Regions from separate parts of the Rhizobium sp. TRM96647 genome, predicted to be linked through region 2. Evidence: predicted binding sites of a transcription regulator. Region 2 holds the regulator's gene; the other holds the start of a gene.
What was found. Region 2 encodes LexA, which represses DNA repair genes until DNA is damaged. Its sites were predicted from a motif close to TGTTCNNNNTGTGTTCNG; they were not measured.
Positions count from the first base shown of each region.

Region 1: the regulator LexA is predicted to act here: its motif matches at 1,815-1,832, upstream of OCK02_RS10125 (YifB family Mg chelatase-like AAA ATPase).

Region 1 is NZ_JAOXHF010000004.1:319,728-324,889, reverse strand. Features, by position in the region: gene dnaA (chromosomal replication initiator protein DnaA) at 1-227, opposite strand, end outside; gene rpsT (30S ribosomal protein S20) at 1,101-1,367, opposite strand; gene OCK02_RS10125 (YifB family Mg chelatase-like AAA ATPase) at 2,004-3,536, shown strand; gene OCK02_RS10120 (SRPBCC domain-containing protein) at 3,910-4,410, shown strand; gene cysK (cysteine synthase A) at 4,491-5,162, opposite strand, start outside.
Region 2 is NZ_JAOXHF010000007.1:298,535-303,696, forward strand. Features, by position in the region: gene gltA (citrate synthase) at 1-169, opposite strand, end outside; gene OCK02_RS15590 (ComEC/Rec2 family competence protein) at 472-3,042, shown strand; gene lexA (transcriptional repressor LexA) at 3,036-3,746, opposite strand; tRNA gene OCK02_RS15600 (tRNA-Ser) at 3,990-4,079, shown strand; gene OCK02_RS15605 (DUF992 domain-containing protein) at 4,240-4,773, opposite strand.

The DNA.
Region 1 (5,162 bases), on a different contig from region 2:
AGCCGGACGACTGTCTTGGAGTGGGAATGGAGCTTCAGCCGGCCGAACCAGCTGGCGTAGACGTCCTGGCCTACCTGCGCCTTGAGGCGCGCGCTGACCCGTTCGAAGAGAGCGTCATGCCGCGTTTCGGATTTTTCGTCTGGCTTCCCGCTTCCGTCTGCGATTGCCTTCAGTGCGTCGTCCCCGTTCGAATATGCACTGACAGACGTGGCCGTATTTACTTGCATTGTGCCGCCTTTCAAGTTCAGTCGACGCACCGGCATGTCATGCCGGCGCCGCGTGGTCCATCCTCAGCCGCCTCTACCGGAGCCAATCGGCAGCGCGGACTCGGTTTCGCCGGTCACGTCGCCCCACTCCTGAACGCGACCAGCAAACTCGGGCCTGAACGGGCCGGCCAATAGCCACCCGTCTTCCGCCCATCCGGCAGCGCGAAATCCTCGTACAGATCGCGCGACCGTCACTCTCTCACTTCTCCCGTCCACCGACCCCGCCGCCACTGTCCTCGCAGCAGCACGGGGACGAAGCAGACCAACGGCAAATCCCGACCGCTCCGGCGAAACCCTAAACGGGCAGCCGGTCTCCTGCTTCTGGTGTCCGATGAACCGGAGCTATGCACTCCGCACAGGGTTGAAACATCCGGGCACCAGCCATTCACGGCGGTGTTTGGCGTTTCCTATACGCTTGTGTGTGCGCCCCCTGTGGAAGGCATTTAGGCAGGATCAAACGGCAAGATCAATGCCGAATTTTCCGCAAAATTAACGGGCAGCCGTTGACTCCTTTGACGCAATTTGTCTCGGAAACCGGGTCCTTCAGAAGAATCCATTATGAATCAATGGCTTTGTTTCACCGACCTGCTCAACGAGAGCGCGAAACGAAAAAAATAATAATTCTCTTGACTCTCAGTCCGCCGCAATTGCCCCCACCTCAGGTAGTCCCCTCGCGGTCATCCTCTTATAAATGACTGAATTTTCTTGCTTTTTTCTGTCATGCCTCTGACATGAGACAGCCTTGCGCATTAACCATAGCGGCGACAAAAAGGCAAAGAAAAAGCCCGGCGAAAACGCCGGGCTCCATCAAAATTGCATAGCTGCGGATGCAAATCAGGCAGAAAGCGCCTTTACACGATGTGCGAGTCGCGAAACCTTGCGGGACGCAGTATTGGCGTGGACGACGCCCTTTGTCGCGGCGCGCATCAGTTCCGGCTGTGCGGCCTTCAGCGCAGCCGCTGCTGCAGCGGCGTCACCGGCGGCCAGCGCCTCCTCGACCTTGCGGACGAAGGTGCGGACGCGCGAACGGCGAGCCTTGTTGATCTCAGTGCGGCGAGCGATCTTGCGGGTCGCCTTTTTCGCCGAAGTCGTATTGGCCATGGATGCCTCTCTTCAGAAACCGGACGCGAACTCCACCTTCGCCGTGCCGGGTCACTGCGACCTGTCATCCAAGCAATTCGGGAGTACTATCGGAAAACCTTGGAACTGGCTTTCCAAACTGTGGGCCGGCGTATAGCGGGAATTGGCAGGCCCGTCAACGAGCAAATTGAAGAAATACCGCAGGGAATTCCAGCCCGACCGATTCAGAATACGGGCTTTTGCGCCGCCCGGCCATGGGAGAACACGCCCGGTAGGCCTTGCCGCCACATCCGTCCACGCATCCCGCGCTAACGCCGTTCATTCCCACTGCCTTCAAGACACGGTCCGATGATGGCTCTCCCACACGCAGCCAGGAAGCCCAAAGTCACAGGCCGCGGCGAACACGCCGCCCGCGTTTGTTCCGCCTCTACAACCGACCACATCTCATGCGGGAACAATCCGCGTCTTTGTTCGATAATTGTTCTTGTTATATTCCATTTCTCGTGCAAGGATATCAACCATGGCTTGAGGGGGAGTTGAAAACAACCTTTGCGGCGCAACAGATTCCGGCCCGCGTGCCGCAGCGGCCGCAAGGTGCGGACTTCTCCTACCTTCCGTTTTCGATCGGCATGATGCCGGCCTATCTTGAGGTTTGTCATGGTGGCACGGGTGAGCACGGTGGCGTTTCAGGGCATCGACGGCGTTCCCGTCGACGTCCAGGTGATGGTGGCGCCGGGGAAGATCGGCATGCAGATCGTCGGCCTGCCGGACAAGGCGGTCGCCGAAAGCCGGGAACGGGTGCAGGCGGCCCTGCATGCGTCCGGGCTTTCGCTGCCGGCCAAGCGGGTGACGGTCAATCTCGCGCCGGCGGACCTGCCCAAGGAGGGCAGCCACTTCGACCTGCCGATCGCGCTCGGCCTGATGGCGGCACTCGGCGCCATTCCCGCCGATGCGCTGGAGGGCTACGTCGTCATCGGCGAACTCAACCTCGACGGCACGATCGCCGCGATCGCCGGCGCGCTACCGGCCGCGATCGGCGCCAACGCGCTGGGCAAGGGCCTGATCTGCCCGGCCGACAGCGGCGCGGAGGCCGCCTGGGCGGGGGCGGAACTCGATATCGTCGCGCCCCGCAGCCTGATCGCGCTCGCCAACCACTTTCGCGGCACGCAGGTGCTGTCGCGGCCCGAGCCGGCGATCCGAACGGCGCCGGCCGACATGCCGGATCTCGCCGACATCAAGGGGCAGGAAAGCGCCAAGCGGGCGCTGGAGGTCGCAGCCGCCGGCGGCCACAATCTCCTGATGGTCGGGCCGCCGGGTTCCGGCAAGTCGATGCTGGCCGCGCGCCTTCCCTCCATCCTGCCGCCGCTGGCGCCCGCAGAACTGCTGGAAGTGTCGATGATCCATTCGATCGCCGGCCAGCTTGCCGGCGGCCGCCTGTCCGATCGCCGGCCCTTTCGTGCCCCGCATCATTCGGCGACCATGGCCGCGCTGATCGGCGGCGGCCTGCGCGCCCGGCCGGGCGAGGCGTCGCTGGCCCATCACGGCGTGCTGTTCCTGGACGAGTTTCCCGAATTCACGCCGCAGGTGCTGGACGCGCTGCGCCAGCCGCTGGAAACCGCCGAATGCGTGATCGCGCGTGCAAACCACCGGGTCAGCTATCCGGCGGCGATCCAGCTGGTCGCGGCCATGAACCCCTGCCGTTGCGGCATGGCGGGCGAGCCGGGGCAATCCTGCGCCCGCGGCCCCCGCTGCATGGCCGACTACCAGGCGCGCATCTCCGGCCCGCTGATGGACCGCATCGACATCCGCATCGACGTTCCGGCGGTATCTGCGGCCGACCTGATCCGGCCGATGCCGGCCGAGCCGAGCGCGGTCATCGCCCGCCGGGTTGCCCGGGCGCGCGCGGCCCAGCGCGACCGCTTCGCAACCCTCGGCCATCCGCAGATCGCCACCAATGCCCGGGCCTCGACGGCGCTGATCGAACGCATCGTCGAGCCGGACCCGGGCGGCCTGCAGCTTCTTCGGGATGCGGCGGAGAAGATGCGCTTCTCCGCCCGCGGCTATCACCGCGTTCTCAAGGTCGCAAGGACGCTCGCCGACCTGGACGGGAAGGACATCGTCGGCCGCATCCATCTCGCCGAGGCGATCTCCTATCGCATCGCCGGCGAGCGGCTGGCTGCCGCGGCCTGACGTCGGCGTATCGACCGCCGCACCCGCAGCAGTCGCCGCCCGGCGGCGGGGTTGATCCACCACAATCGCGGTCATGCGGGCGGCCGGGCGCACGGATCGATCGGTCGTACGCCTATCGACTTGCTCTGGAGAGCCATGAATGAGCTTCCATGTGCCGTATAGCCCGGAGGCTGCCAGGGTCCGGCCTCGTCGCCCGCCGCACTATCGAATACGCCGGCAAGTCCGCAGGGGGCGGATACATCGGATGGCGGGGCCATATTGCTCTCTGCTGCAGAAGGCGTCCGCCGGCGCTCCGGCCTCGCGTGGCCCCCGTGCGATCATGGCAGCGAACCTATACAAAAGAGCGCTCATGTCATTGCACAGGAAGGTCGCCATGCCCCGCAAAGCCCATCCGTACCGCACCGACAGCGTTTCCAGGGTGATCCTGGCACCGCCGGAGCGGATCTACCGCGCCCTGCTCGATCCGGTCGCCGTCGCGTCCTGGCTCCCGCCGAAGGGCATGGATGCCCGCATCGTTGCGTTCGAGCCCTGGGAAGGCGGCGCCTATGCGGTGACCCTGAGCTATCGGGATGCCCGTGGCAGCGGCAAGACGTCCGCCGATGAGGACGTCGTCCGCGGCCGCTTCGTGCGGCTTGTCGCCGATGAGGAAGTCGTACAAGTGATGCGCTTCGAAAGCGACGATCCCGCCTTCGCGGGCGAGATGACCATCACCTGGGCACTGGAGGCACTGGGGGCACTGGAGGCACTGGAAACGGTGCAAGCCGGGACGAAAGTGACGGCCACCTGCGCGAACGTCCCGGCCGGCATCTCCAAGGCCGACCACGAGACCGGGTTGCGATCGACGCTCGACAACCTTGCAAGCTTCACGGAGTGATCCGCGCAGACCTGTGCGCTACGCCGGGGCAGGAGCTCCGCCCGGCGTGGCACCCATCCTTCTCCGTCGGGCCGGAACGATCAGCCGCCCAGGCCTTCGAACAGCGCCGTGGAAAGATAGCGCTCGGCGAAGGAGGGAATGATGACGACGATGGTCTTGCCTTCGTTTTCCGGACGGCTGCCCACCTTGATCGCCGCGGCGAGGGCCGCACCAGAGGAAATGCCGACCGGCACGCCTTCCAGCCGGGCCACGAGCCGGGCGTTCTCGAAGGCCTCGTCGTTGCTGACGGTGACGACTTCGTCATAGACCTTCGTGTCGAGGACGGCGGGCGCGAAGCCGGCGCCGATCCCCTGGATCTTGTGCGGCCCGGGATTGCCGCCAGAAAGCACCGGGCTGTCGGCCGGCTCGACGGCGACGACCCTGAAGCCCGGCTTTTTCGCCTTCAGCACCTGGCCGGCGCCGGTGATCGTGCCGCCCGTGCCGATGCCGGAGACGAGGATGTCGACCTGGCCGTCGGTGTCGTTCCAGATCTCTTCCGCCGTCGTCTTGCGGTGGATCTCGGGGTTGGCCGGATTTTCGAACTGCTGCGGGATGACAGCGTCGGGCAGCGTCGCGACCAGTTCCTCGGCCTTGGCGATCGCCCCCTTCATGCCCTTCGCACCCTCGGTCAGAACGAGTTCGGCACCGAGCAGCGCCAGCATCTTGCGACGCTCGATCGACATGGTTTCCGGCATGGTCAGGATCAGCTTGTA
Region 2 (5,162 bases):
TCTTGGATTCGCAGGAGGCCGTGGACGTGAAGCCGGGGTCGTAGGTGAAAGCGCCGGTCTGCTTGTAGAGCGTGCCGATATCCATGACCGAAGGCCCGATGGTCCCCGTTCGCAGTGGCAACTCCACCGTCTTGTCACTGATCGTGACGTCCGCGCTCTTTCCCGTCATGAGGACCTCCATTGATTTATGAGGGCACTGGGCGTGCCCGAACTCGGCGGTGCCGCTTTGCTAACCCATTTGCGACGCCCTGCCAAGCAAGACGAAAGGCATGGTTGTGCAATGCAAAATCCGACATTCCGGATCGCAATATCTACTCTTCCGCGCCAGTTGCAAGCAACTTATGGGTGAGGCGGAATAATTATGGAGGGCGCATTCTTTCCGGAAACGACGGTCATGCGGGCACGGAATCGGGATTGCCTTGCAAAATCGTAAGTTGCAATATCGGGGTGTCTGCCGCCGGGATCGTTCATATGGGAAGGGGGACTGCCAGCGAGGTCGAGCACCGTGTCGCAGTGCCGGAGACAGCCTCCGTGGCGTCACCGGCTGCGACCACGTTTGCCAGGGCTTTTCCGACGCTTCCAAGGGGTGTTTTCCGGCGAACGCTGGCCCTGCGGCTGTCCCGGAACCTCACGCTCGCAAGCGCGTCTTTCGCGACGGCCTGGCAGAGCGAGCGCGACCACGGGACGCCGTTCCTGTTCGTGCCCGTCGTGCTCGGGGCAGGGGTCTGGGCATGGTACGCGCTTCCCCGCGACCTGCCGCCGCTGTTGCTCGCGGCCCTGCTCGCCGCGAGCGCGATCCTTGCCTTTTGGACCCGGCATCGCAGCGGTCTCCTTGCCGTGGCGGCGCGCACGGCCTTCCTGTTCGTCGCCGGGATGACGCTCGCGGCCGTCGAGACGGCGCGGTTGTCGACAGCGATCTTCGACCAGCCGGTGACGACGACGATCACCGGAAGGGTACTTTACGGCGAGGCCGACGAGCGCGGGCGGATGCGCTACCGCGTCGCCGTCCTTGCCACCCGCGAACCAGCCCTGCGCCGGCCGCCGGACGTGGTCAACCTCGTGGCGCGCAGCCCGCATGCGCCGATCGCGGTCGGAGGCGGGATTTCGGGCCGCGCCCGCCTCAGCCCGCCCTCGGGCGCAGCCCTGCCGGGATTGAACGACTTCGCCTTTGACGCCTACTTCGCCGGCACCGGCGCGATCGGCTACTTCTATGGCAAACCTGCCGCGGTCGTGCTGAGTGAGGCGGCCAGTGACGTCTCCTGGCTTGCGCATGCGCGCGAGACCGTCGCGGCGTGGCGCGGCGCGCTGACGGCACGGATCCGCGACCAGATCGGCGGCGACGCGGGTGCCATCGCGGCCGCCCTCGTCACGGCCGAGCAGCGGGGGATCAGCCCGGATACGGTCGAGGCGCTGCGCCGGGCAGGGCTCGCGCATGTGCTGGCGATCTCCGGCCTGAACATGGTGCTGGCCGCCGGCACGTTTCTCGTCGGTGCGCGGCTGGCCCTGTCGCTGCTGCCGGGGGCGGCGGAACGATACCCGATCAAGAAATTCGCAGCCGCCGGCGGGCTGGTGACCGTGACCCTCTACATCCTGATTTCCGGCGGCGCCGTGTCGGCGGTCCGCTCCTGGCTGATGATCGTCGTCATGCTTGTGGCCGTACTGGTCGACCGCACCGCCATCAGCCTGCGCAACATCGCCCTGTCGGCGATCGTCCTGCTGGCTGTCACGCCCTCTGCCGTTACCGGACCGGGCTTCCAGATGTCCTATGCGGCGACGCTCGGGCTGGTGGCCGGCTATGCGGCATGGCGGGACCGCGGTGTCTCCCGCACGGGGCCGTCCGCCGGCGGACTGCGGCTGATGCAGCACGCGTCCGGCTTTACGGCCGGGCTCCTCCTGTCGTCGGTCATCGGCGGGCTGGCAACGCTGGTCTATTCCCTCGGCCATTTCCACCGGATCCCGGCCTACGGCCTTGCCGGCAATCTCCTGGCCATGCCGGTCATCTCCTTTGTCGTCATGCCGATGGGGGTGATCGCCATGCTGCTGATGCCGCTGGGGCTCGAAGGGCTTGCGCTGACGATCATGTGCAAAGGCATCGAAGCCATGATCGTCATGGCGAACTGGGTCTCGGGATGGGGCGGCGAGATCGTCACCGGCCGCCTTTCGCCGCTTGCCTTCGCGCTTCTGGCTGCGGGCGGAGGGCTCGCCTGCCTGTTCAGGACGCGGCTCGCCGCGCTCGCCGTCCTGCCCCTTGCCGCCGGCGTCGCCGTGGCGGCCCTTGCGCCGGCACGGCCCGCACCGCAGTTGCTGGTCTCCGAAGACGGCGCGCTGGTGGCGCTCGTCGACGGTCGCACGGCCGCCACCAATCGCAGGCGGCCGCCCGGTTTTATCTACGACCAGTGGCGCTATGCCCTGCGCTTCGAGGACCATATGGCGCCGTTGATGCTGGGCGGCGGGGAGAGCGATCGGGGAAGCCCGGCGCGGTCAACGACCGAACGGCGAAGGGGCACGGCCGGGCGTGCGGGTGACGGACAAGCGGCCCCGTCGCATGCAGCGCTGCCCCGTCCGGTCTTATCTTCCGTCTCGCAGGGAACCGGGACGTATCATGTCAACACCGGCGCCGCGAAGGAAGCACTCGCCGCGGACTTCACCCTGGCCGCCCGGCAGAAGCGATTCGCCTGCCGCCGGCAGGCGTGGTGCGTCGGCGTCACCGCTGCGGACTGGCGGGTGGTCTGGCTGGAGGATCCGGCCCATCTGGGAGCCGCGTGCGACAGTGCCGATATCGTCGTCGCCCCCCGCCATCGCCGCGAGGGCGGCTGCGCCAGCGGAGCCCGGTTGATCAGTGCACACAGCCTTCGCCTCACCGGCGCCCTGGAGATGGCACCGGCAAACGATACCGTCGCGACAGGGCACGGCATCATCACAACGCAGGCGGTCGTCCAGCTTCATCGCCCCTGGAACCGGCATCGCCTCTACGACTGGCGCACAGACAGTTTCCGGGATGACCGCTTCCAGGATCCGGAAGACGATGCCGAAGCTCAATGATAGCGACGAATGAGCCCGACCAGCTTGCCCTGGATCTTGACGCGGTCGGGGCCGAAAATCCGGGTCTCGTAGGCCGGGTTGGCAGCCTCCAGCGCGATCGAGGCGCCCTTGCGGCGGAAGCGCTTCAGCGTTGCCTCCTCGTCGTCGACGAGGGCCACGACAATGTCGCCGGGGTTGGCCGTCCCGGCATTGCGGATGATCACCGTGTCGCCGTCGAGAATGCCCGCCTCGATCATCGAATCACCCCTGACCTCCAGCGCATAGTGCTCGCCGCCGCCCAGCATTTCCGCCGGCACGGAGATATCGTGGGTGTTGTTCTGGATGGCGGAAATCGGCACGCCGGCAGCGATCCGGCCCATCACCGGCACGGCGACCGAGCTCTCGGACGCCGGAGCCTGCGGCCGTTCCGGCGCAGGCTTTTCCTTGCCGAGGCTGCCCTCGATCACCGATGGCGAGAAGCCGCGCCGCGCCTTGAGGCTCGGCGAATAGGCCTCCGGCAGCTTGATGACCTCGAGCGCGCGGGCGCGATTGGGCAGCCTGCGGATGAAGCCGCGCTCCTCGAGCGCGGTGATGAGCCGATGGATGCCGGATTTCGACGCCAGGTCGAGCGCATCCTTCATCTCGTCGAATGACGGCGGTATCCCCGTTTCCTTCATCCGCTCGTGGATGAACAGAAGCAGTTCCTGTTGCTTGCGGGTCAGCATGGCTCGTCACCCAGAATCGTGAAACAAATACGGAACAAACACTATCTGTTCCATTTGTGTTCCGCAAGTGGCTAAAATTCCGTGAAGGTCGGCAATGAATGTGGGCTGCCAAGGGCACGGGTTGACCTGTGCCGGATGCGACTGAACACGTTGACGGCCTGCCATGAACGGCTATAAAGCGCCGTGCCCCGGCGCGGGTGCACAAGACGGCTGATGCAGCAGGATATGGTTGCGCAGCTTGTTGGAAGAGTGTCCGAGTGGTTTAAGGAACCGGTCTTGAAAACCGGCGTGCGGGAAACCGTACCGTGGGTTCGAATCCCACCTCTTCCGCCATCTGCCGCAAAATTCATTCCTTGTCTCCCGCTTGCTCTTCAGTCTTCATCTCGGAACGTCTGTGGCGCAAACGTCCGGGCTTCCCTGATGGCTGAATAGCGAGGCGCGAGGCGGAGGTAGACGCCCCGCCGGGATGGCAGGGCGCCCGGGAACATGGGTGTCAGTTGACCGAGTTCAGCGTCATCGACGTGCCGGTCGCTGCGATGTTGAGGCCGATCTGGCCGGTCAGGCTGACGGTCTGCAGGTGGATGGAGCCGGAGGTGCCGCCGACGAGGATGTTGGCGCCGACGCCGGCGCCGACGGTCGCTTCCGCCGTGGCGCCCTGGTAGACGCCGCCGAGCGAGCCCTGGTGGTAGCCGGCGGTCGGCGCGAGCACCGCCCAGACGAGGCGGCCCTGCGTGGTGAAGCCGAGGTCGACGCCGAGCTTGCGGATCTGGCCCTGGTAGTGATCGACCGGTTCGCTGCCCATCGTGGTGACGAAGGCGCAATCGACTTCCTTGGCGGAGCCGAGCACATAGCCGGCGCCGCCGCCGATCCGGCAGTCGAGATAGCCGATGCGGACGCCGTCGCGCGCCTCCGAGCGGGCGACCACAGGCGCTTCCGGTGCGGGCACCATGTCGGCGGCACGGGCGGCCGTCAGGCCGGACGCCGCGACTGCCGTGGTCATCACTGCAATGGCAAAGGTCTTTTTCATATGCTTTCTCCTGTTTCGGGCGCGCTCATCGACGCGCCCTCCTTCTCGTGGTCGCTCGGTTGGCCTTCAGGAACACCTGTCCGTTGCCGAGGTTCCACAATGACGAATCCGTCGGCCCATGGGTTCGGCCTTCAATGAGGCGATTCAACGGCATAGGCAGCTTGCCCTTCCGCCATCAACAATCCTCGGATCGTTGCCGGAAAACCAGATATCGGGTGGCAGCGGTGCGTCTATCCGCGGGACTTCGAAGTGGATCGTAAAGACCTTGCCGGCATGGTTCGGCCGGCCATGAAGTAGAAGGAAGGAGAGGTGGCAGGGCGCCCCTGAATTATCCCTTCATTAACCATGCGGAAGTTTAGTTCTTCTGTTGCGCCGTTTCCGCGCGGGGA